DNA from 3 places in the Clostridium sp. MF28 genome. Region 3 is predicted to be linked to each of the others. Evidence: riboswitches for the same ligand, from Rfam matches in the RefSeq annotation. Region 3 holds a riboswitch; each other region holds the start of a gene.
What was found. Region 3 has a riboswitch for thiamine pyrophosphate ahead of thiF (sulfur carrier protein ThiS adenylyltransferase ThiF). Riboswitches for the same ligand answer to the same signal wherever they lie in the genome.

Region 1 (7,808 bases), 1.6 Mb from region 3:
GAATGAAGCCATTATTAGATAAAGATAAAAAAGTAATAGGGGCAATAGGGTTAGGAAATAAAATTAGTAATGATTATTTAGATAAGACATTAAGTAATATTAAATTAGGAAAGACTGGATATGCGTACGTACTAGATTCTGAAGGAAATGTAATTCTTCATCCATCTGATAGTGGGAAGAATGTAAGTGATTACGATTTTGTTCAAAAAATGCATACTGAAAAAAGTGGAATGATTGAATACACTTATAACGGAGTTAAAAAGATTGGATATTATCAGTATTTTGAAGCTTGGCATTGGTATGTAGTTACCACAGCAGATTATGAGGAATTAAACTCTTCAGCAAAATCAATTTTGACGACCACAATAGCTACTGGGGGGATAATTATTGTTTTAGGCGGAATTATAGCATTATTTTTAGCTAATACATTAGTTAAGCCTATTAACAAGTTGAAATCCTGTATGGAGATAGCAGGTAAAGGCGATTTGACAATACGATGCAATATAGATAGTAAGGATGAAATAGGAGTTTTAGCAAATAGTTTTAATGATATGATAGCAGAAAATAAAAGGCTATTAGAAGAAACTGTGCAGTATGAAAAATTAAAAACAGAATTTATAGCTAATATGTCACATGAGTTAAGGACACCATTAAATATTATATTTTCAACAGCTCAGTTATTTAATGTACTTATAAATAGAGATGAAAATTTAAATACTGAGAAAATGAAGAATTATACAAATAGTATAAAGCAAAACTGTTATAGGTTGGTAAGATTGGTGAATAATCTTATAGATATAACAAAGATTGATTCAGGTTATATGAAACTAGAATTGAAAAACGGCAATATAGTACAAGTTGTAGAGGATATAACACAGTCAACTGCTGAATATGTAGAATATATGTCTAGGACAATAATATTTGATACAGATAATGAAGAAAAAATTATGGCTTTTGATGAAGAAAAGCTAGAAAGAATTTTGCTTAATCTAATTTCCAATGCTACTAAATTCACTGAACCAGGAGACAAAATAAGTGTTAATTTATATGATATGGATGATCATATAGTTATATCTGTAAAAGATACAGGAAGGGGAATTCCAGAGGAAAAAGTATCGCAGCTTTTCCAACGATTTAAGCAGGTAGAACGATTATTAAATAGAAGCCATGAAGGCAGCGGAATTGGGCTATCTATAGTTAAAGCTTTAGTTGAGATGCACGAAGGAACAATAGAAGTAAAAAGTGTTTATGGAGAAGGTACAGAGTTTATTATATGTCTTCCTGTTAAGATAGTTCCAGAAGATGAAGGTAAGAAAAGCAAGAATGGTTATGCAAACCAATCTAAGGTTGAAAATATTAATATTGAGTTTTCAGATATATATAGCTAAACAAGATTGTCTTATAAATTAGACTTATGCGATAGCTTGCCGAAATCATAAATATTTTGTTCCGAAAAGCCATGAAAATATCGCTGAAGATTCTAAGTTGCAGGTTTCACCACTTTAGCATGCTCCCACTTTCCTAGGGAAGCTCGACTCATTACATTCGCTGAGGAAGTTCGAGAAACCAAAAGAAAATTTTGGACTCTCACTTCACAAGCTAAAGCGGAACAACCGTTAGAGGAAACTCGACTTACATTCGTTCACTGAGTAAGCGATTCACATCAAATCGTAGATTTGAGTTCTCTGCTTAAGAATCTTAGCAGCTTATTTTCAAATGTTTTCTCCACAAATATATTTATGATTTCTAGTTAAGATAATAATTCATATATAGTAAGTATGGAAATGTGTTCACATAATAAGTCTGGGCATCTATATGGATAAACCAATTATAAGTTAGATTTATACTATGAAATATATCCCAACTAGAAATAAGAATTATGCTTTTATGAAATGTTTCATTAGGAATTTGATGGCTCTGATTCCTAGATTATAAGTTGTTTCAAGTATGCTAGTTCAAAGCTTGCCTTTGATGCTAGAATCTTGGGTGCAACTTGTAATCTTGGGATCATCCATCATAATTCCTTAGAAACTGGAATAACAGCATAATCCTTATTTCGGCGAGCTATATGCATAAGTTCAGGTATTAGTTGGTTTATCTATATATTGATTTGAGTGTAAATTTTAATTGACATTCTTACATTTAGAGTATAAAATTTAGACGAGTACTAGGGGAGCCAGAATGGCTGAGATGAGTTTTCAGACCCTTTGAACCTGCACTGGGTAATGCCAGCGAAGGGAAGTTATAAGATAATATAAAGTTAAATCTAAAGATAGTAGATTTACAATTTAATTAGATTATTAACTCTTTTCAATGGTATTTTAGTACTGTTTGAAAGGAGTTTTTTTATGCAATTTTCACAAAGATTATTATTGAAAGGTAAACCTATTTGGGAAGCGTGCCTGGAGCATCCTTTTCTTAAGGAACTTAGTAAGGGGACTTTAAAGGAAGATAAGTTTTGCTTTTACGTTAAGCAGGATTATGTTTATCTAATAGATTATATAAAGCTTTTTGCATTAGGGATGGTTAAGGCAGATTCATTAGAAGATATACAAGCCTTTGCTAAATGTGCAAATGCTATAGTAAATATTGAAATGGATGCACATACTGAATATGCTAAGAAGTTTGGAATAACTAAGGAAGAATTAGAGGCTACAAAGCCAAATGCAAGTAATTTGTCATACACAAAATTTATGCTTCAGGTATCATCAGAAGGATCTTTAGCAGAACTAGTAGCAGCATTACTTCCATGTATGTGGAGCTATGCATTTATTGGCAAAACCTTAGCAAATAATAGTAAGGCATTAGAGCATCCACTTTACAGGGAATGGATACTTACATATGCAACTGAAGAATATAATAAGGAAAATGATTGGTGCATAAAACTTATGGATAAACTAGCAGAAGGGCTTCCAGAAAGACAGCTTGAAAAATTAGAAGAGATTTTCATTATATCTTCAAAATATGAATATATGTTTTGGGATGGCTGCTACAAAAAGGAAAGTTGGGTTATTTAGATGAAAGCATTGGAAATTAATAATTTATCCTTTGGATATAAGGATTCTGGAAAATTAATAGTAGATGATTTATCTTTTGATATAAATAAAAATGAATTTGTCACAATTATTGCACCTAGTGGCACAGGCAAAAGTACCCTTTTTCGATTAATTTTAGGACTATTAAAGCCGCAAAAGGGTAATATAAATATATTAAAAGATGGCAATAAAAATATTATAGGATATATGCCTCAAAAAGATTCCTTAATGCCATGGAGAAATATTCTCGACAATACAGCAGTTGGACTTGAATTAAATGGTTATAGTAAGAAAGAAGCTAGAAAAGTGGCAGCTACATACTTTGAAGATTTTGGACTTAAGGGCACCGAGAAATATTATCCACATGAATTATCAGGTGGTATGAGGCAGAGAGCTTCATTTTTAAGAGCAATAGTAAATAATCCTTCCATAATTTTATTGGATGAGCCATTTTCTTCTCTAGATGCGTTAACAAGAAGAAAGATGCAGTCATGGCTTTTAGATCTTTGTCAAAGACAAAGTAATACTGTGTTTATGATAACTCATGATATAGAGGAAGCTTTGCTTTTATCAGATAGAATTCTTATTTGTACGGAGCTTCCATATAGAAATTTAAAATCTATAGATGTAAATATTGAAAGACCAAGGAATTATGAGACCACACTTTCTAGTGAGTTTATTGAGCTAAAAAGAGATATTTTAAATGTTCTTGACTCCTTAGAAGAAAATAAAGGGGGGATATAGAATGAAAAAAATTAAAGACTATATATTTCCTTTAATATTTTTGATAATTATAATTTTGTCATGGGAATTTATAATACCATATTTTAAGGTGCCGAATTTTATTTTGCCTAGATTTTCTGAAATCATAAAAGCTTTAGTAGATCAAAAAGATTTAATATATAAACATTCTCTTATCACACTAGGTGAAGCACTATTAGGACTTATTGCGTCCGTAATTATAGGTATATCTTGTGCACTTTCCATATATCTTTGGAGAAATGTTTCGAAAACTTTATATCCAATTATAATTTTTTCTCAAACAATTCCGACTATAGCTTTATCTCCAATTATGGTTATGTGGTTTGGATATACCATATGGTCAAAGGTAGCAGTGGTAATACTATTTTGTTTTTTCCCTATAGTTATAAGTACCTTAGATGGATTAAATAGTGTAGATAGAGATTTAGAAGATGTTTTAAAAGCTCTTGGAGGAAATAGATTCCAAATATTTTTTAAACTCCATATGAATTCCGTATTACCAAATTTTTTGAGCAGTTTTAAAATAGCTGCAACCTACAGTATTTCAGGGGCGACCATTGGAGAATGGCTAGGTGCTGAAAAGGGATTAGGTATATATATTAAGAGAGCAGCAGGAATGCTTCAGGCAGATTCTGTTTTCGCAGGAGTGTTAGTTTTATCATTTCTAGGATTAATTCTATTTTCCGTAGGATTCTTGCTAGAAAAGATTTTATTAAAATACAGAAGAGGATTGAAGGAGGACAATCATGAAATTAAAAAAGCTTAGTATATTTTTACTATTTATTATGTTAGTTAGTTTAGTATTTAGCGGGTGCTCTAGTGCTTCCAATAATAAGGAAGACAAGAGTGCTACCAAAGAACTTAAAGAAGTTAATGTTCTTTTAGACTGGTATCCAAATGCAGTACATTCATTCTTATATGCAGCAGAAGAGCAAGGATACTTTAAAGAAGCAGGGTTGAAGGTTAACTTAATTACACCTGCAGGTACAGATGATGGAATTAAATTAGTAGCAGCAGGAAAAGCTGATTTAGCAATAAGCTATCCTAAACAAATTATCTTAGCAAGAGGCGAAAATATTCCTATTAAATCAGTTGGAGCAATAGTTAGAAGTTCATTAAACCAACTAATGGTTCGTAAAGATTCAGGAGTTAAAACATTAAAGGATTTAGAAGGAAAGAAAGTTGGATATGCATCTTTTGATATCGATAAAGAAACTGTTAAAGCAATGGTAGCACAAGCTGGTGGAGATCCATCAAAGGTTGAATTTGTAGATGTTGGATATGACTTAATGCCTGGAATCGAAACAAAACAAGTTGATGCAATTATAGGTGGATATATAAATCATGAAAAAATATTATTAGAGAAAAAAGGTATTGAATTAGAAACTTTTGCGCCATCAGATTTTGGTGTGCCAAATAACTACGAATTAGCATTTGTTGCAAGTGATGACGCAATTAAGAATAATAATGATACAATACAAGCGTTCTTAGGAGCTGCTAAAAAAGGATTTGAATATACTCAAAAGAATCCTGATAAGGCTTTAGATTTAATATTAAAGGCTCAAAATGAAAGTTTCCCATTAGATGAAGAGACAGAAAAGAAGAGCTTAGAGATACTTTTACCTCTTATGGAAAATGAAAGTGGTAAATTCTTAAGTCAAGATAAAGAAAATTGGAATAACAATATTAAATGGTTAAAAGATAAGAATTTACTTCAAGCTGATGTAGATAGTAAAGATGTGTTTCAATAATTTATACTTATGCGTATAGCTCACCGGAATCATAAATATTTTGATTCCGAAAAGCTATGAAAATATCGCTGAAGGTTCTAAGCAGCAGGTTGTATCCATTTTAGCATGCTCCAACTTTCCAAGGGAAGCTCGACTCATTACATTCGCTGAGGAAGTTCGAGAACCCAAAATAAAATTTTGGACTCTCACTTCACAAGCTAAAATGGAGCAACCTACAGCTAGGAACCTTTAACAGCTCATTTTCAAATGTTTTCTATACAAATATATTTATGATTTCTAGTGAAAATATGAACTTAAAGATTTAGCAACTTTGTTAATATGTTTATCTAATAAGTTTAATTCTTAAGTTATTTATCCATATTTAGATAAAAACTGAGAAATTATTTTAAAAAAGATACTGAATTTATTGTAATTCGGTATCTTTTTTTATTCTCTAGGAATTTATATTCAAGTTAAATTTGTGGACATTGTGCCCCTTGAGGGTATAAGTTATGAAAAATACTGATTCAGAAAGTTACAGTTCGTAAAGAGAATAAAAAAGAAATCTTATTCGCCTGCATAAAATGTTCTTATATGCACAATACGGAACTTAACCACAGTCTCCTGCGATTTTTTTATTGTTTTATAAATACTATGTGATATTAGAGTAGTTCTGAGGAAAAGCTAATTTTACTATATGAAATTTTTTATTATGATTTATATTTTAGCCGGTACAGTTGGACTCTTGAAAGAATAATATTGTAATTATATAGGTTGAGAGAAAAGCAACAAATTATGTGTTTTGAATTTGTTGCTTTTTCCTTAAAGTTTATATTGTAACATGTATTATTTTAAACTTGGAGGATAATACTATGAAAAAAATAATTAAAAACATTTTATTTAACACAGTATTTAAGAGTCACAATAAATCGAATGTACAAGTAATAGTAGGGGCATCAAGACAACTTAATTACGAAATTCAAGTTATAGCTGAAAATTTATACGTACCATGGGCAATAGATATAAGTGATGAAGGAAAAATATATTTTACGGAGCGGTCTGGAGCAATTAGAGTTATTGAAGACGGCAAACTTAATCCTAATCCAATAATAAAATTTAATGAACCTTTTGTCAGTCAAGGGGAAGGTGGTTTGATGGGGATTGCTCTAGATTCAAATTATTCGAAAAATCATTATATGTATGTTATGCATACATATGGAGAAGGAGATGTAATTTATAATCGTGTTGTGAGAGTGATTGAGAGCAATAATAGGGCGGTTATTGATAAAGTTCTTATAGATAAAATACCTGGGGGACGAATTCATAATGGAGGCAGAATAAAGATAGGCCCAGATAAAAAATTATATATTACAACAGGAGATGCAGGAAATTCAGCATTGGCGCAAGATCCTAAAAGTTTAGCAGGAAAAATACTACGAATAGAATTAGATGGCAGTATTCCAGAAGATAATCCAATTTCTAATTCAGCACTTTATAGCTTAGGTCATCGAAATCCTCAAGGATTAGCTTGGAATTCAAAAAATGTTTTGTATGAGTCAGAGCATGGACAGTCAGCTCATGATGAAATAAACATAATTAAGCCAGGAAGCAATTATGGGTGGCCTCTTTTTCAAGGAGATGAGGAATCTACTGAAATTCAGATAAAAAAGCCATTAATACACAGCGGACAAGATACATGGGCGCCTTCTGGTATTGCTTTTGCAACCCAAGGACCATTGCAGGGAAAACTTCTAGTTGCTAATTTACGTGGACAGCAACTGCTTGTTATCTCACTAAATAGAGATGGAAGCGTAGTTAATAATGTAGAATCGTGGTTCAAAAACGAATATGGACGTTTACGTGAGGTTATTCAGGCTAAAGATGGATCAATTTACATTACAACGAGTAATAGAGATGGAAGAGGAAATATTAATACAGGTGATGATAAAATTATTAGGCTTATTTTAAAATAAAAAAATATTCAATAAACTAATTAAATCTAAGGCTCTCATTGAATAAAAGTCTTAGATTTAATTAGTTTTATTTGTTAATTGACAAAATATATTTATAGAGATATAATTTATTTCGAAAGCGAAATATTCGTACACGAAATGTTTGAAAGCGAAATATAAAAAGAGGTGGGAATTATATGGAGATTATTAATGAAAGTATAGAGGTATCGAGATTATTTCAAGAAGTAATGAGTTTATTTAGATTAAATATGAAAAAAATAATTGAGCGGACTGGAATGACAGCTCCTCAAGGTATGGTTATTGGACTA
Region 2 (7,808 bases), 1.7 Mb from region 3:
ATAGCTCGTAAAAATGGTTAGTAGGGCCTACACCTTTACCAAGCTCAAAACCATGTTCGATTGCACATGTTATATATTCTTTACCACTTCTAACCGCTTCCTCTATTGTCATATTCTTAGCCAAATTTGCTGCTATAGTTGAAGATAAAGTACATCCTGTTCCATGAGTATGGGTAGTATTTATTCTTTCTTGCTTTAGAACAAGAAAGTTATTTCCATCATATAACAAGTCTGTTGCTTCCCCTTCTAAATGCCCCCCTTTAACTAAAACTGCCTTCGGACCAAGTTCTTTAAGTTTCAAGGCCGCTTCCTTCATTTCATCTAAGTTTTCTATTTTCATCCCTAAAATTTCTTCTGCCTCTGGTAAATTAGGAGTTATTAATGTTGCTAATGGAAATAATTCCTTAACTAAAGTATCTTTTGAATCCTTCGATAACAGATTAAATCCACTTTTAGAAATCATAACTGGATCTAGAACTATCACTGGTAGTTTATCAACTTTTCTCAAAGATTTTGATATAGCTTTTATAGATTCAATTTTAGAAACCATTCCTATTTTTATAGCATCTACTCTTATATCTTCAAAAATAACATCTATCTGAGATTCAATCATTTCAGGATTTATATCTTGAATTCCAAAAACCCCCATAGTATTTTGAGCCGTTACCGCTGTGATAACGCTCATTCCATATACTCCATTTGCCGAGAAAGCTTTTAAATCCGCTTGAATTCCTGCTCCTCCACAAGTATCCGATCCTGCAATAGTTAATGCTCTAAACATAAACTCATCCTTTCACCTATAATATTTCATTTAAATCTTATCTATGTTATTAGTTGCTTCTCCCTTTACTTGAAACTCATTATCTACTAGTATTTTTTTAATGACAGGAACTTTTATAAAAAAGTACGCTATAATCGCTCCAACACTGCAACTTGATATAAACGGAACAACATATACAAAAACCGCAACTTGTTTTCCTAACACCATTGTAGCTATAGGATAAGCTAATAATGCTCCTAATATTCCAGTTCCAATTATTTCTCCAATTACTGCAATACCTGGCTTTCTAAATTTTTTATAAAGAATTCCTGCAAGTAATGCTCCTACCATGCTTCCTGGAAAGGCCAATAAACTTCCTGTTCCCATAAAATTTCTTATTAGAGATGTCACAAATGCATTCATAAGAGCATATACTGGCCCAAGTGTTATTGCTCCAACTACATTCACGAAATGTTGTATTGGAGATATTTTAGCAGCTCCAATCGGTATTGAAAATGTTCCAAAAATAACAGAAATACCGATTAACACGCCACTTAACGCCATCTTCTGTGCTTTACTCTTTTCTTTCATTAAAATTCACTCCTTTAATAATAAAATCAATAAACTTACTTTTTAATGTGAAATAAATTTACTAAATCACCTTTACAATGACGTTTAAATTGATTAACCTTAAAAGAAGTTAATTATTTTGCATAAAAAAAATGTATCCACAAGGGATACATCAATAAATCATGCACAAATCATATCAATACTTACACAAATAATATTAATATACTTCCCTACGCTGGTATTATCCAAATCAGGTTATAAGAGTCTAGGAAATCAATCTTTCCAATCTCAGCCAAAATATTAGCTCCCCTAGTTATTCAATTACAAAATTTTCTTTCACAATTTAAAGGTTATACCATTAAGTTTCAAACGTCAAGTATATTTTATTATTTTGCTTCATTCAAAGCATTTGTTACCGCACTCATGATACCCTTCGAACTATAAGTTGCTCCAGATACAGTATCCACTGATGTTGATTGTTTTGAAATTATACTCTTAATTATAGTACCCTCTGCTCTTTGATAAAACTTTGGAGTATCTTGATTGGATATAGCTTGTATACTTGATATTTTTCCATCAGACACAGTTACAGAAATCTTAGTTGTTCCTCCTCTATATCCTGTTCCACTTCCTGTGTATGTCCCATCTTTATATTCACTTGCATTATTTTGAACTGTATTTGAACTTGTAGTTTCATGATTTAATTTTGAACTTTCTGGTGCAGATTCTGTTTGTGAATTTAAATTGCTTGAAACTGCATTACTCTTAGCTGCAATTCCAGATTTAGTTACTGCATTGCCGGCGAAGTTAGTGAATCCATATATACCTAAAAATGTAGCCATAGCTACTGATCCTGTTAACTTAGCATCTAAATCTCTTCCAAGTACATTTACATTAGCATTATTTCTGTAACATACTTCAGTACATTTTAAGCAATTTATACAATCTCCACCTTTGACACAATTTACCTTATAGAGCGGTAACCCCATTGAACAATTCATTGTGCAGGCTCTACATTTACCACAATCAGCTTTTGGCTTATTAATCTTAACTATTCCAATCTTAGAAATAATAGAGAATATTGCACCTAAAGGGCATAGATATCTGCAGAAAAACCTCTCAATAAACGCTGATCCTATTGTGATTAATATTAAAAATATCAATCCAACAAGTAAATTCGAAAAAATAGTAGATACATCAGTTATTTGACCAAATACATCCCAAGGGCTTGTGCTTTCCAGTATACTGCTTCCTATAGTCCATGAAATAGCTATTATAAAAAGTAATACTAAATATTTGAAATACTTAAGTATAGAATCAACTTTTTCATCTACTCTAAACTTTATTTTGAATATTTTTTTTGATATAAAATATATTAAGTCATTATATGCACCAAATGCACATATCCAACCGCAGAACCATCTTCCTAATACTATAGTCAAAAGCATAATAGCTATAAATTCTATTAAGCTTGGTAATGCTTCCAAAAAGTTAACATTACCATTGATAATCATTTGATATACAGTTTTTACTTCACTGAATGTCATTGAATAAAGACCTGGTAACAGAATAAATGCAATCAATTGTATAATATGCCTTATAATCTGCGATTTTTTTATTTTACTTGCCATGTTTCTTTCCCCTTTTCTAACTCTCTATATTTAGCAATAATAATTTTTTATGTTAATTATCATCAATCATATTTTTCCAATTAATTTCCAATAGAAATATTATTTTCACTTCATTATCTGCTATTGCAATTTCTTTAATTAAGTGAATTATAGCAATAGAACCTTAATGTGCCCTTAATCTAAGCTGAGAATTCGCTGAGAAATGGCAATTAAAACATTTTAGAATTAAGGAAAAGGCTAAATTGTACGAAAAATCTAACTAAAAAAAGATAGTACAAATTGAATTTATCCCTGCTAATAAGTTATATTCCAACTTAACGAGGTTTGTTTCAATCGGTATTATCTCTTCTTATCATTTTGCTTGATTTAAAGCTTTCTTATTTCCTCAATTATGCCCTTACCTCTATATTTAGCTCCAGACACAATGGCTAAAAAAATTCACTATCTGTTAATGTAAAAATACTTTCATCAATACCTGATGTTTTATATATTTTCTTATCTTCTGTAATAAATATAGCGTCAATGCCCTCTATAGTTTCTATAATCTTCATAGCTTTATCAATACCAATTATATAAACACCAGTTGATAAGCCATCTCCTTCAATTGAATTATCTGATATAATAGTTGCACTTATAATTTTGCTTTCAGATGGGTATCCTGTTTTAGGGTCAATTATATGATGAAATCTCTTTCCATCTTTTATAAAATATCTTTCATAATTGCCTGAGGTTACTATTGATTTATTTTTTACGCTTAATATTCCTATAAATTCTCCCCTAGGCTTAAATGGGTTTTGAATTCCAACTTTCCAAGCTGAACCGTCTTCCTTACTTCCAAGAGCAAAAATGTTTCCACCTAAATCAATTAATGCACTTTTAATATTATACTGATAAAAAATATCTCTTACTTCATCAGCTGCAAATCCTTTTGCAATACCTCCGACATCTAAAGCTTGCTTATCATGTTTTAGCATTATTGAATTATTTTTGTCATCAAAAATAACATCATTGTAATTTACAAGTTTTACTGTTTTCTCTATTTGAGATTTTTCTGGAACTTTTTCTTCTTTTGTACCTATGCTCCATAACTTTACTAATGGCCTTATTGTAGGATCAAAAGTACCTTCTAAAACTTTACTGTATTCTATGGCTTTTTTAACTACAAAATAAGTATCATTATTTACTTTCTTTCCCTTATTTCCTGCATTAAAATTTATTTTTGATATATCACTACTTTCTTTGAAAGCTGACATTCTATCATCAATTTGGTTTAACCTTTCTAGCGCTTTATCTATTGCCATTTTAGCTTTATTTCCATTTGCTCTTAAGTTGATCAAAGTTCCAAGAGCATAACTGCTCCTAGTTGCTTCATGTTTTTCAATTTTACCAGTCACAAATATAAAAAATAAAATAACTATTATTATCACAATCATTAATATAAAAATACTTACTGTACTTATAATAATCCCCACCTATCTAAAATATATAAATTTCCTCATTGTTGGAATTATAACAAAAAAGTCTTAATGTATCCTTAGTTAAAGCTTAGAATTTGCTGAGAACTATTTAAGACTACTCACCCAGATTTTCTTAGCGATATCTTAAACTAAAGATGCGTTGATATTTTAATCAATAGAATAACGATATATACTAAAAAAGATGTTACAAAATAATATAATAAATCTATTTTGTAACATCTTTTCTTATTTGGGCACAATCAAAAAATATCAAATTCATCTGCCTTATTTTCTAATTTTAAATATATTGAGAATGTTGTCCCAACTCCAAGCTCACTTTCTACTCTAATTTTTCCACGATTGCTATCAATTATTGATTTTACTATAGAGAGACCCAATCCATATCCCCCTTGTTCCCTAGCTCTGTGATAATCACTTCTAAAAAATCTATCGTATATTTTATCTAAATGCTCTTTAGGTATTCCAGTTCCATTATCAGATATCTTCAAAACCGCAAAGGTTTTATTTTTGTAATCTTCTATACCTGTAGAAATTGTTATAACACCTTTTTCTTTATCAGTATGAGTTACAGCATTTTGAGTTATATTGAATATGACCTGCTTAATTTGATTTTTATTTATATATACATCTATATAATCCTTCAACTCTATATTTAAAGTTTTATCCTTAGAAAGTATCTGCAGTTGAGGAATTATTTCATTTATAACATCATTCAAATTCTCCTTTTTTATTTCAACAACTGGTTGCTGATCTAGCCTAGTTAATATTAAAAGATCATTTACCAGTTTTGCAAGCCTTTCACTTTCTATCAATATGCTGTTTAAAGCCAAATCTAATTTTTCCTGATTTTTTGCTGCCCCTCTTAATAATACTTCAACAAAACCATGAATTGAGGTTAATGGTGTACGTAATTCATGTGATGCATCAGACACGAATCGTCTCATTTTTTCTTTGATAATCTGTTCTTTTTCAAATGATGTCTCTATTCTTTCAAGCATAATATTAAAGGATTTTGATAATCTATTAATTTCTAATTGACCACTTTCTTCCGTTAGTCTTGTATGCAGATCAGTTACACTTATTCCTTCCACAGTATCAGTTATCTTATATAACGGCTTCAATGTTCGATTAAAAATAGTGATTCCAAGTATTGTTCCCACTATGAGAATCATAATTGAAAGACTAATATGCACATACTCTTGCCTATCTAAGATACTTGTAATATCGTCTATTGGCGTACTCAACTGTATTAACCCTGATGGTGAATCTAAATCCCCAACTTTTATCCATGCAACCATTTGATAATTATTGTTTTCATCTCTTACTACTTCATATGCATGTTCCAAATTCCCTTGTTCATTGCAAATCTCTATATATTTATCTCTAGAAAGCACCGGTACTGGTATCTCTTTCCTCTTTCGTTCATCAGGCTCCTTTGAATCATCGTCACCGTCATCATCATCTCTAGGTGTATCTATATTGCTTCTTTGACCTAACAGCTCTCCATTTTTATTTATTAGAGCTACACTCATATTTTTATCCCATAAATTCTTTAAAATTTCTTTAGTATCACTTTCAGTTATATCCTCAATATTTTCTTTTGACATTTTCTTAAAGTCTAGATTATGAAACCTCTCATGAAGTACTTGCACCTTTGTTTTATATAAATAATTTTTCATACTTATATACTGAAAAAGTCCCATGATTCCCAATAATAAAATTAATATCACAAGAAACCTAAATAACAACTGCCATTTCAAACTCTTTATTTTTAATTTATTTCTTAATTTTTTCATTGTGCCACCATCTTATATCCAACACCGCGGACAGTTTTAATGATATTATGATCTTTGTCTCCAATTTTGTCTCTTAAGTACCTTATGTATACTTCAACAATATTATCTTCTCCATTAAAATCATATCCCCATACTTTTTCAAGTATAAGCGATTTGCTCAATACTATTCCATTATTCATAAGTAAAAAACTCAACAAGTTGTATTGGGTTGGAGGTAGATCTAATACTTTTTCACGATAAGTTATTTCATGAGCTTTATCATCCACTTTAAAATTTCCTATATTAGTAATATCGCTTAGCTCCGGAAAACTATTTCTTATCCTAGCATTAATGCGTGCTAAAAGCTCTTTGAAGCTAAAAGGTTTTGCCATATAATCATCCGCTCCAATATCCAACCCTTTCACCTTATCATCAACTTCGTCTAATGCTGTTAGCATAATAACTGATGTTTTTATAGACTTCTTAATAATTGAACATACCTCATATCCATCCATTCCCGGCAACATAATATCCAATATCACTATATTAGGGGTTATTTTACTTGCTATCTCGATTGCTTGATTCCCATCATATGCCTCATATACTAAATAGCCTTCAGCTTCCAATCCCATTTTAATAAAGTCCACTATACTTTTTTCATCATCAACTATAAGAATAGTAATCTGATCTCTTACTCCTAAGTTCATTAAATTCCTCTCCTCTATTAATAAAATAGCTCTTCTTAACTTCAAAAGTCTTTTAAGTCAATAAATTGCAATCAAAATTATTTATAAATCTTTTTAGACATTTTTATATAGATAGCTTATTTCAACATATTATACTATAGTTAGTTTAGTAATTTTATAGTTAATTATATACAAATTCATATACTGGAACAATAAATTAAGAAATTTGCATATATTATTGTAATTAAATTTCTACATTCTGGCCTTAATTAAATCCTTAGATTAATAGATCTTTAAATAAGAATTTATTATTGCAACATGTTATAGATAACATAATCATAAACTATACTTAGACTATGAAATATCCTCCAACTAGAAATGAGTAATATACTTTTGTGGAATGTTTCATTGGTGATTTTGATGGATGTGATTCTTTGGCTATAAGTTATTCCAAATGTGCTAGTTCAAAGCTTGTTCTTTGAGGCTAGCACTTTGGGTTCAACTTTATAGCCTTAGAATCACCCATCAGAATTACCTGGAAACTGGAACAAAAGTATATTATTCGTTTCGGTGAGCTATACGCATAAGTATTGATTATAATTGGTCTATCTATCGTAAGTTTATATATGCGCTAAATTCTTCTATATCATCTATCACTAATAAAGTTAAAATATTTCTTAATTAAGTGATATACTAATTTTAATAAATATTATAGAAAGAAGGATCAATATGATAAAAATAGTGGCCAGAAGTGTTATAAAAAATGAACAAACAGAAAAATATCTAAGCCTTGCGAAAGAGTTAATTGATAAAAGTAGAAAAGAAGAAGGCTGTATCTCATATGGCTTGTTTCAAGATATTAATGATAGTTCTATATTCACCTTCATAGAAGAATGGAAAGACGAAAA
Region 3 (7,808 bases):
TGAAGTTCCTCCCTAATCATATATATACAATCCTTCACATAATTCTATAATTTGTACTATTCCTGTTTGTTAGAATCTTTAGATTTCTTATCATTTGCTAATGATGCTATTAAAGCTGCTGTTGCTGCTATAACAGTAATTAATTTGCCTGTCTTTTTTAAATTCATATAACATCACCTTCCTAACTTTATGAATAATTATTTATTAAGACTCTAATTCTTAAATTGATTTTCTTCTTCCTCGTATTTATATCCGATACTTATTAATATATTTATAATATCGTCTTTAGATAATTCTAAATCATCACAAAGAATATCTAATGAACCATATTGATCTCTTAATTTCATGTTTATTACACTTAACAATATGTTTGGATCACTGATCCCCATAGGATTATTTTCCATCTCTACTCTTCCTTTTCATCTATTGGTATATGGTTAATTATAGCATAGCATACATTTCCAAATTAATAAATACTTTTAGTTACTTAAGTCTACTCTTCATCGTAATAATCTAGAAAAGAATGCTTTTCTTCGCCCTTTTGCCAACCTAATATTGAATCCATACTAACATTTTCAGCTGCTTTAAAGATAGACTTTTCAACTCCGCTAAAATTCTTCTTTAATTCTTTAATAAGATCTTTTATTTCATATCTCTTATTACCTATTCTTTCAGCTGCAACCATACAAGCGCAATTCAATGGCCATATACCACTATAATTTATAAATCTTTTTATATACTCTTCCTCTATAAAATACATAGGCCTAATTAATTCTAAACCTTCAAAATTTTTAGCTTTTAATTTAGGCAACATTGTCTTAAAATTACCACCATATAAAATGTTTAGCATAGTTGTTTCAATTACATCATTATAATGATGTCCTAATGCAAGTTTATTACATCCAAATTCTTTTGCTTTTGCATAAAGAGAGCCTCTTCTCATTCTTGCACATAAATAACATGGGTAATCCTTAGCCATTTTATCAACAACATCAAAAATGCCTGATTCATACATATGAATTGGAATATTTAGATGCTCACAATTTTCTATTAGTAAATTTTTTATATCTGGATGATACCCTGGATCCATAGCTAAAAATACTAATTCAAATTTAACTTGACCATGTCTTTGCAACTCCTGAAATAATTTCGCCATAAGTATACTATCTTTTCCTCCAGAAATTCCAACAGCAATTTTATCTCCTTCTTGAATTAAATTATATTCTTTAATTGCCTTAACAAATTTTGACCAAATATGCTTTCTATAGCTTTTAATTATAGCTTTTTCAATCTCTTCTAGTGGCTTTTTTTCTCCATCTGGTATAATTCTTGGACAGCCTTTTCCTGCAATTGTACTCATTATTTCATTTCTCCTTATTATCTTAATAGTATCCAGATCATAGATACTAATTATTCTTGAATATATCTTTCTTTAAAGAGTTTATAATGAACACTTAAGATTTACAAGTGTTTTTAGGTTTTAATATTAGCTGATTTTAATTATTCGTATTTGTACTTTGATTTTCATATATCAAAGTAATGTTTCTTTAGAAAGAGATTTCACTAGTTCTTCAGGGTTTTTGTCTTTCATTAAACTAGACATTATAGCAATTCCACTTGCTCCAGCATCCAATACTTTCTTATAATTATCTTGATTTATTCCGCCTATCCCAATGACTGGAATGTCAATCTTCTTGGAAAGAGCCTCTATTTCCTTAATTCCTCTAGGAGGAAGACCTTTTTTACAATCAGTTTCAAACACATGGCCATAAATAACATAGTCTGCTCCTAATTTAGCCGCTTGTATACCTTCTTCGCAACTATGTATTGAAACGCCGATCATCTTATATATTTTATATTTATTCCCACTAAAATAAAAATTATCCACCATTTCTTTAGAATTTATTGCTCTTCCTGTGCATAACCTGTTACTAATATTTATAAAATCATTAAATGATAACTGAATTCCATCAACATTGGACTTTTTAGCAATATCTATATTGGAATTTAGTATTATTCTGATATTTGTATTTTTCAGTTCCTCTTTTACTTTCAAAACTAATATCATTAGCTCTTCACTGCTTAAATCTTTTTCTCGTATAATTAAGAAATCTAGATTAGATTCTGATATTTTTTTTATTTGATCAAAAAAGTCCCTACAAAGTTTTCTATTTGTTATTCCAATTACAGACATCTTTAGTTTATACCTCTTCTCCTAATATTAATCTAAGCGCCATATTTGCTTCATGACAAGCTGCGATACCAACCCTAGGTGCCATTAACCCCTCATTTACTTTTGCCTCATTTTTAAAGTCTCCACACATATATAGCCTTGTATTTATTTTTTTGCTAATTATTAGATTATTAGAATAATACCCTGCCATACCTGAGGCTGAAATAACCTTTGGTTTTTCTGTCTGAAGTAAAACTTCTCTAACTATCATCGCTTTATTTTCTGCGCCATCAAATGCTTCAATTACAATATCCATATCCTCAAATAAATCTTTAATGTTATCCTTATCTACATACGTATCAACAACTTCGATATTTATGAACGGATTGATTTCTAACAATATTTCTTTTAATGCATGGCATTTTTTCATTCCAATATGTCTTATAAAGTATTGTTGTCTGTTTAAATTACTAGGTTCAACCACATCAAAATCTATTATTTTTATATGTCCAACCCCAACTCTTCCCAACGCTAATGCTACTGTTGAACCAAGTCCACCAAGTCCAGCAATAGCTATCTTCGCCTTCTTAACTTTCTCATGAACCTTTGGAGTATGTCTACTTACCATTAGTGCCTCTAACTCTTCTTTTTTAGGCACCTCGCCTCTCTTAATTAAAGTAACTTTATCGCCTTCATTTAAAGAATAATCTTGTTTAATTGGAAAACCATTTAAAATAACTATATCCGCATCACTTTTTATCCTGCTTCTAACTTCAAATGCAGTAATTTCTCCCTCAATATCTATTTCTCTTTCATTTACTAAAACTTTCAAACTAATATCCCCAATCTAAATAAATTTTAAAACTTAATATATCTGTTCATTATTTACTCATTATTTTCTTATCAGTCTTTTTTCATAATTTGTACAACCAATGGGCAGAACCTCTACTTATTTGGCTTCCATAATAAATTACTAGATAATAAAAAGACTTACACTAAGGTAAGTCTTATAAATCTTCTAAAATATTTATTGCTTCCCTACGGTGGTATTAGCCACATCAGGTCAAAAGAGTTAAAGCAAATAAGCTTCTCTCAGCCAATTAAATTGGCACCCCTAGCCTTTTATACTATTCAATTTCTGTTATGGTTATATATTATCATTTTATTTCTTATAATTCAAATTTTTATGGATTAAATCCATAAATTAGATTTGTAAATTTATTCATATTTTGTATAAAAATCAACTTTTTCTAAGTTCATAGAATTAAATATAGAATCAGTAATTATTATTACTATATTTAAATTTATATTTTTAAAATATAATTGAACATTTTTTCTAACGTGGTAAAATAATATGTGTCGGTATTCAATTAGAAGCTGAACGGAAATTCGTATATATTATATATTTTTCCGAATTATATCCATATATCAAGGAATAAGAACGGAGGTACCTTATGGAAAGAGGCTATACTAAATCTAAATTTTCAGTTAGACAGATTGCAATGATCGGAATGCTTTCTGCAATTTCAATTTTCTTAGGATTAACCGGGCTTGGGTTCATACCAATTCCACCTGTAAAAGCTACTATAATGCATATCCCAGTTATTATAGGTGCGATAGTTGAAGGACCTATAGTTGGATCCCTAGTTGGATTAGTTTTTGGTTTATTCTCAATGTATCAAAATTTTACCGCTCCTGGTCCAACATCATTTATATTTTGGAATCCTATAATTGCATTAGTTCCTAGAGTCCTAATTGGAATTGTAGCATACTATGTGTATATACTTCTTAGAAAGAGATTTAAAAATCAAAGCATTAGTATTGCAATAGCATCAATCTGTGCTACATTAATTAACACTATAGGTGTTTTGGGTTTAACTTACGTATTTTACTTAGAAAGATACTCTGCTATTTTAAAGATAAATCCACAAACTGCTGGAATTGCAATTGCAACCATTGGTTTAACAAATGGAGTTCCTGAAGCTATAGTGAGTGCTGTAATATCAGTCCCTGTAATTGTAGCTATATTTAGAATTAAGAAAAAAATTTAACTAAACTCTAAACAAGTAAAATAAAATATTTTTTAAAGAATATAAATTATAAAGAGGCACTTGCTAAAAGCTGCCTCTTTTCTTGTTCTAATTATTGGTTACATATAAAACTATTATGAAGAATTAAAATATGGTATATAATACAAATATAACGATTCCTATTAACTACTCAAAAAGTTACTCACATTCTTTGATTATAATTTTCTAGAGAATAAAAATTCCTATAGATCACATTTATCTACAGGAATTTTACAAAACTTATTTTTACTAAAGTGGTTTTATTATTATTTCTTCATCTTTATTATCAATCATAACCTTAGATCCATAGCCTAGTTCGCCCTTAATTATCATCCTAGCGAGTCTATTCTCTAAAGTGTTCTGTATATATCTTTTTAACGGCCTTGCTCCATAAACCACATCATAACCTTCTCTTGCCATTATTGTTTTTGCTTTATCTGTAACTTCTATTTCGATATTTTTATCTTTTAACCTTAAACTTACTTCTCTTAAGAATATATCTATAATTTTCTTAATGCCAGACTCTGTCAAAGGTTTAAACATTATAGTATCATCTACTCTATTTAAAAATTCTGGTTTAAATCTTGATTTTAAAACACTCATTACTTTTGATTTTATTTCTTCATCAACGTGATCTTCATTAGTATTTTCTAATAAATATTCACTTCCGATATTTGAAGTCATAATTATTATAGTATTTTTAAAATCTACAGTTTTACCCTTATTATCAGTTAATCTACCATCATCTAATATTTGAAGGAATATATTAAACACATCTTCATGCGCTTTTTCAATTTCATCAAATAAAATTACGCTATATGGTTTTCTTCTTACAGCTTCTGTTAGCTGACCACCTTCATCATAACCTACATATCCTGGAGGCGCTCCAACTAATCTAGACACTGAATGCTTCTCCATATATTCCGACATATCAATTCTAATAATATTTTCTTCTGAATCAAATAAATTTCTAGCTAGTGTTTTTGCAAGCTCCGTTTTACCAACTCCTGTTGGCCCTAAGAATATAAATGATCCTATTGGTCTATTGATATCTTTAAGCCCAGCTCTTGCCCTGAGTATTGCATTAGTTACAGCTTCTATTGCCTCACCCTGGCCTATAACTCTATTACTCATATCATCTTCTAGTCTTAAAAGTTTTTCCCTTTCTCCTTCAAGTAAGTTAGTTACAGGAATTCCAGTCCATTTAGAAAGTACAGCGGATACTTCCTGCTCAGTTACTTCCTCTTTTAATAGAGCTCCCTCATAATTTTCTCTTAGTTCAATTTCTTTTTGCTTAATTTTTTCTTCTATAGCAGGAATCCTACTATATTGAATCTCAGCAACTTTATTATAATCAAAGTTTCTTTGCGCTACTTCTATTTCTCCTCTAGCATCATCTAGCTCACTTTTTAAGGTTTTAATAGCTGTGATTTGCTCTTTTTCTTTGGTATATTTTGCAGTCATTTCATCATTCTTTTCTTTTAATCCTGCAAGCTCTTTCTCTAAGTCATCTAACCTATTTTTTGAACCCTCATCTTTCTCTTTTGACAAGGCTTCTTTTTCTATTTCTAACTTAAATATTTTTCTTCTTATAACATCAAGTTCTGTTGGGAGGGAATCTATTTCAGATCTTATCATAGCTCCAGCTTCATCAATTAAATCAATTGCCTTATCAGGCATATATCTATCTTGAATATATCTGTCAGAAAGCTTTGCAGCAGCTACTATTGCTGAATCATGAATTCTAATCCCGTGATGAATTTCAAACCTTTCTTTTAATCCTCTTAGTATTGCAATTGTATCCTCTACTGTAGGTTCATCTATAATTACTGGTTGGAATCTTCTTTCTAAGGCTTTATCTTTCTCAATATATTTTCTATATTCATCAAAAGTTGTAGCACCTATACAATGTAACTCTCCTCTTGCTAATAATGGTTTAATCAAATTACCAGCATCCATTGCTCCATCAGTCTTACCAGCTCCAACTATTGTATGAATTTCATCTATGAATAGTAATATTCTACCCTCACTGCTTTGAACTTCTTTTAATACCGCTTTTAATCTTTCTTCAAATTCACCTCTATACTTAGCTCCGGCAATCAAAGATCCCATATCCAAAGCAAATATAATTTTATCCTTAAGGCCTTCTGGAACATCTCCTCTAACTATTCTTTCAGCTAATCCTTCAATAATTGCTGTTTTACCAACACCAGGTTCACCTATTAATACTGGATTATTCTTGGTTCTCCTTGATAAAATCCTTATTGTCCTTCTTATTTCTTCATCTCTTCCTATAACAGGATCTAACTTATGCTTTTTAGCAAGGTCAACTAAATTAGTTCCATACTTTGCTAATGCGTCATATGTCCCTTCTGGATCTTGCGTTTCAACTCTTTGGCTTCCTCTAACTTCAGAAAGAACTTTTAAGAAATTCTCCTTGGTTATATTATATTGCTTTAATATTTTAGAAACTTGATTGTTATCTATTTCTATAATAGCAAGCATTAAATGTTCAACACTAACATATGAATCTTCAAACTGTTTCGAAAATTCTTCAGCTTTAATTAACACTTCCTCTACTTTTCTAGTTATATATACATTGCCAACTCCTTCTCCTAAAACTTTTGGCATTGCATCTAATTCCTTATTTACTGACGCTTTTAAATTCTTTACTGATATACCCATTTTAGTAAGAATATTAGGGACTAACCCGTCCTCCTGCTCTACAAGAGCTGAAAAAAGATGAATTAAATCTATTTGCTGATGATTAAATTTAACAGCTGTAACATTGGCATCATTCAATGCTTGTTGAACTCTCAACGTCATTTTATCAATATTCATACTTATTCCTCCTAAATCTCTATGTTAAATTTCGAAATTATTATTAAAACTAGTTTATCACTATACCTAAATAATTCCTCTTTATCTATATAATAATACATAGGTCAAAGAAAGTCAAAGTTTATTTAGTCTTTTTTTTAATTTTTTTATCATCTAAAGATTTATTTTAAATTTTGTTGTTTTATAGTAAAATAGTAATATAAATATTATTAGCCTGTTATTTTACAGCTTAACGATATTAAACTTTTTTAAAAGAGGTGATGTTATGAAAATAAGTTCTATCATTAAACCAAATTTCCATACAATTAATGTAAACGATACTATAGATAAAGCTTTAGATTTTATGGACAAACTTAATATTAATGGAATGCCAGTAGTAGATGATAAAGAAATTGTAGTAGGAATGGTAGTAAAAGCTGATATATATAGATTCATGATACATCCAGGACATTATGTTAGCTGTCCAGTTGAGTGGGTTATGTCAAAATCAGTTATCTCTGCGCAATCTGATGAAGATCTACTCACTGTAGCTAAGCGTCTAAGAGAAAATGATATTATAACAATGCCTGTTATTGAAGACGAAAAAATTGTAGGAGTTATTAATATAGATGATTTATTAGATTACTTCATTGACTCTTGTTCAAAAAATTAGTAACAATAATATCCATATGAATTTAATAGCTTAAATATATCATTACTGATCTTAAAGGCTTAATTGTGAATAT

Region 1: linked by a shared signal. The riboswitch ahead of tenA (thiaminase II) and the one ahead of thiF (sulfur carrier protein ThiS adenylyltransferase ThiF) in region 3 are both predicted to bind thiamine pyrophosphate.
Region 2: linked by a shared signal. The riboswitch ahead of thiW (energy coupling factor transporter S component ThiW) and the one ahead of thiF (sulfur carrier protein ThiS adenylyltransferase ThiF) in region 3 are both predicted to bind thiamine pyrophosphate.

What each region holds. Positions count from the first base shown of each region.
Region 1 covers NZ_CP014331.1:5,774,827-5,782,634, forward strand. The annotation lists gene AXY43_RS25525 (Cache 3/Cache 2 fusion domain-containing protein) at 1-1,388, shown strand, start outside; TPP riboswitch at 2,160-2,257, shown strand; gene tenA (thiaminase II) at 2,349-3,017, shown strand; gene AXY43_RS25535 (ABC transporter ATP-binding protein) at 3,018-3,779, shown strand; gene AXY43_RS25540 (ABC transporter permease) at 3,781-4,563, shown strand; gene AXY43_RS25545 (ABC transporter substrate-binding protein) at 4,544-5,548, shown strand; gene AXY43_RS25550 (PQQ-dependent sugar dehydrogenase) at 6,400-7,500, shown strand; gene AXY43_RS25555 (MarR family winged helix-turn-helix transcriptional regulator) at 7,677-7,808, shown strand, end outside.
Region 2 covers NZ_CP014331.1:2,470,802-2,478,609, forward strand. The annotation lists gene thiD (bifunctional hydroxymethylpyrimidine kinase/phosphomethylpyrimidine kinase) at 1-781, opposite strand, end outside; gene thiW (energy coupling factor transporter S component ThiW) at 812-1,351, opposite strand; TPP riboswitch at 1,541-1,651, opposite strand; gene AXY43_RS10830 (4Fe-4S binding protein) at 1,717-2,961, opposite strand; gene AXY43_RS10835 (FAD:protein FMN transferase) at 3,390-4,394, opposite strand; gene AXY43_RS10840 (sensor histidine kinase) at 4,679-6,235, opposite strand; gene AXY43_RS10845 (response regulator transcription factor) at 6,232-6,921, opposite strand; gene AXY43_RS10850 (putative quinol monooxygenase) at 7,630-7,808, shown strand, end outside.
Region 3 covers NZ_CP014331.1:4,132,264-4,140,071, reverse strand. The annotation lists gene AXY43_RS18240 (putative bifunctional diguanylate cyclase/phosphodiesterase) at 1-20, opposite strand, end outside; gene AXY43_RS18235 (DUF4250 domain-containing protein) at 213-404, opposite strand; gene AXY43_RS18230 (tRNA 2-thiocytidine(32) synthetase TtcA) at 494-1,360, opposite strand; gene AXY43_RS18225 (thiamine phosphate synthase) at 1,532-2,194, opposite strand; gene thiF (sulfur carrier protein ThiS adenylyltransferase ThiF) at 2,202-3,005, opposite strand; TPP riboswitch at 3,192-3,299, opposite strand; gene AXY43_RS18215 (ECF transporter S component) at 3,628-4,224, shown strand; gene clpB (ATP-dependent chaperone ClpB) at 4,492-7,083, opposite strand; gene AXY43_RS18205 (CBS domain-containing protein) at 7,349-7,735, shown strand.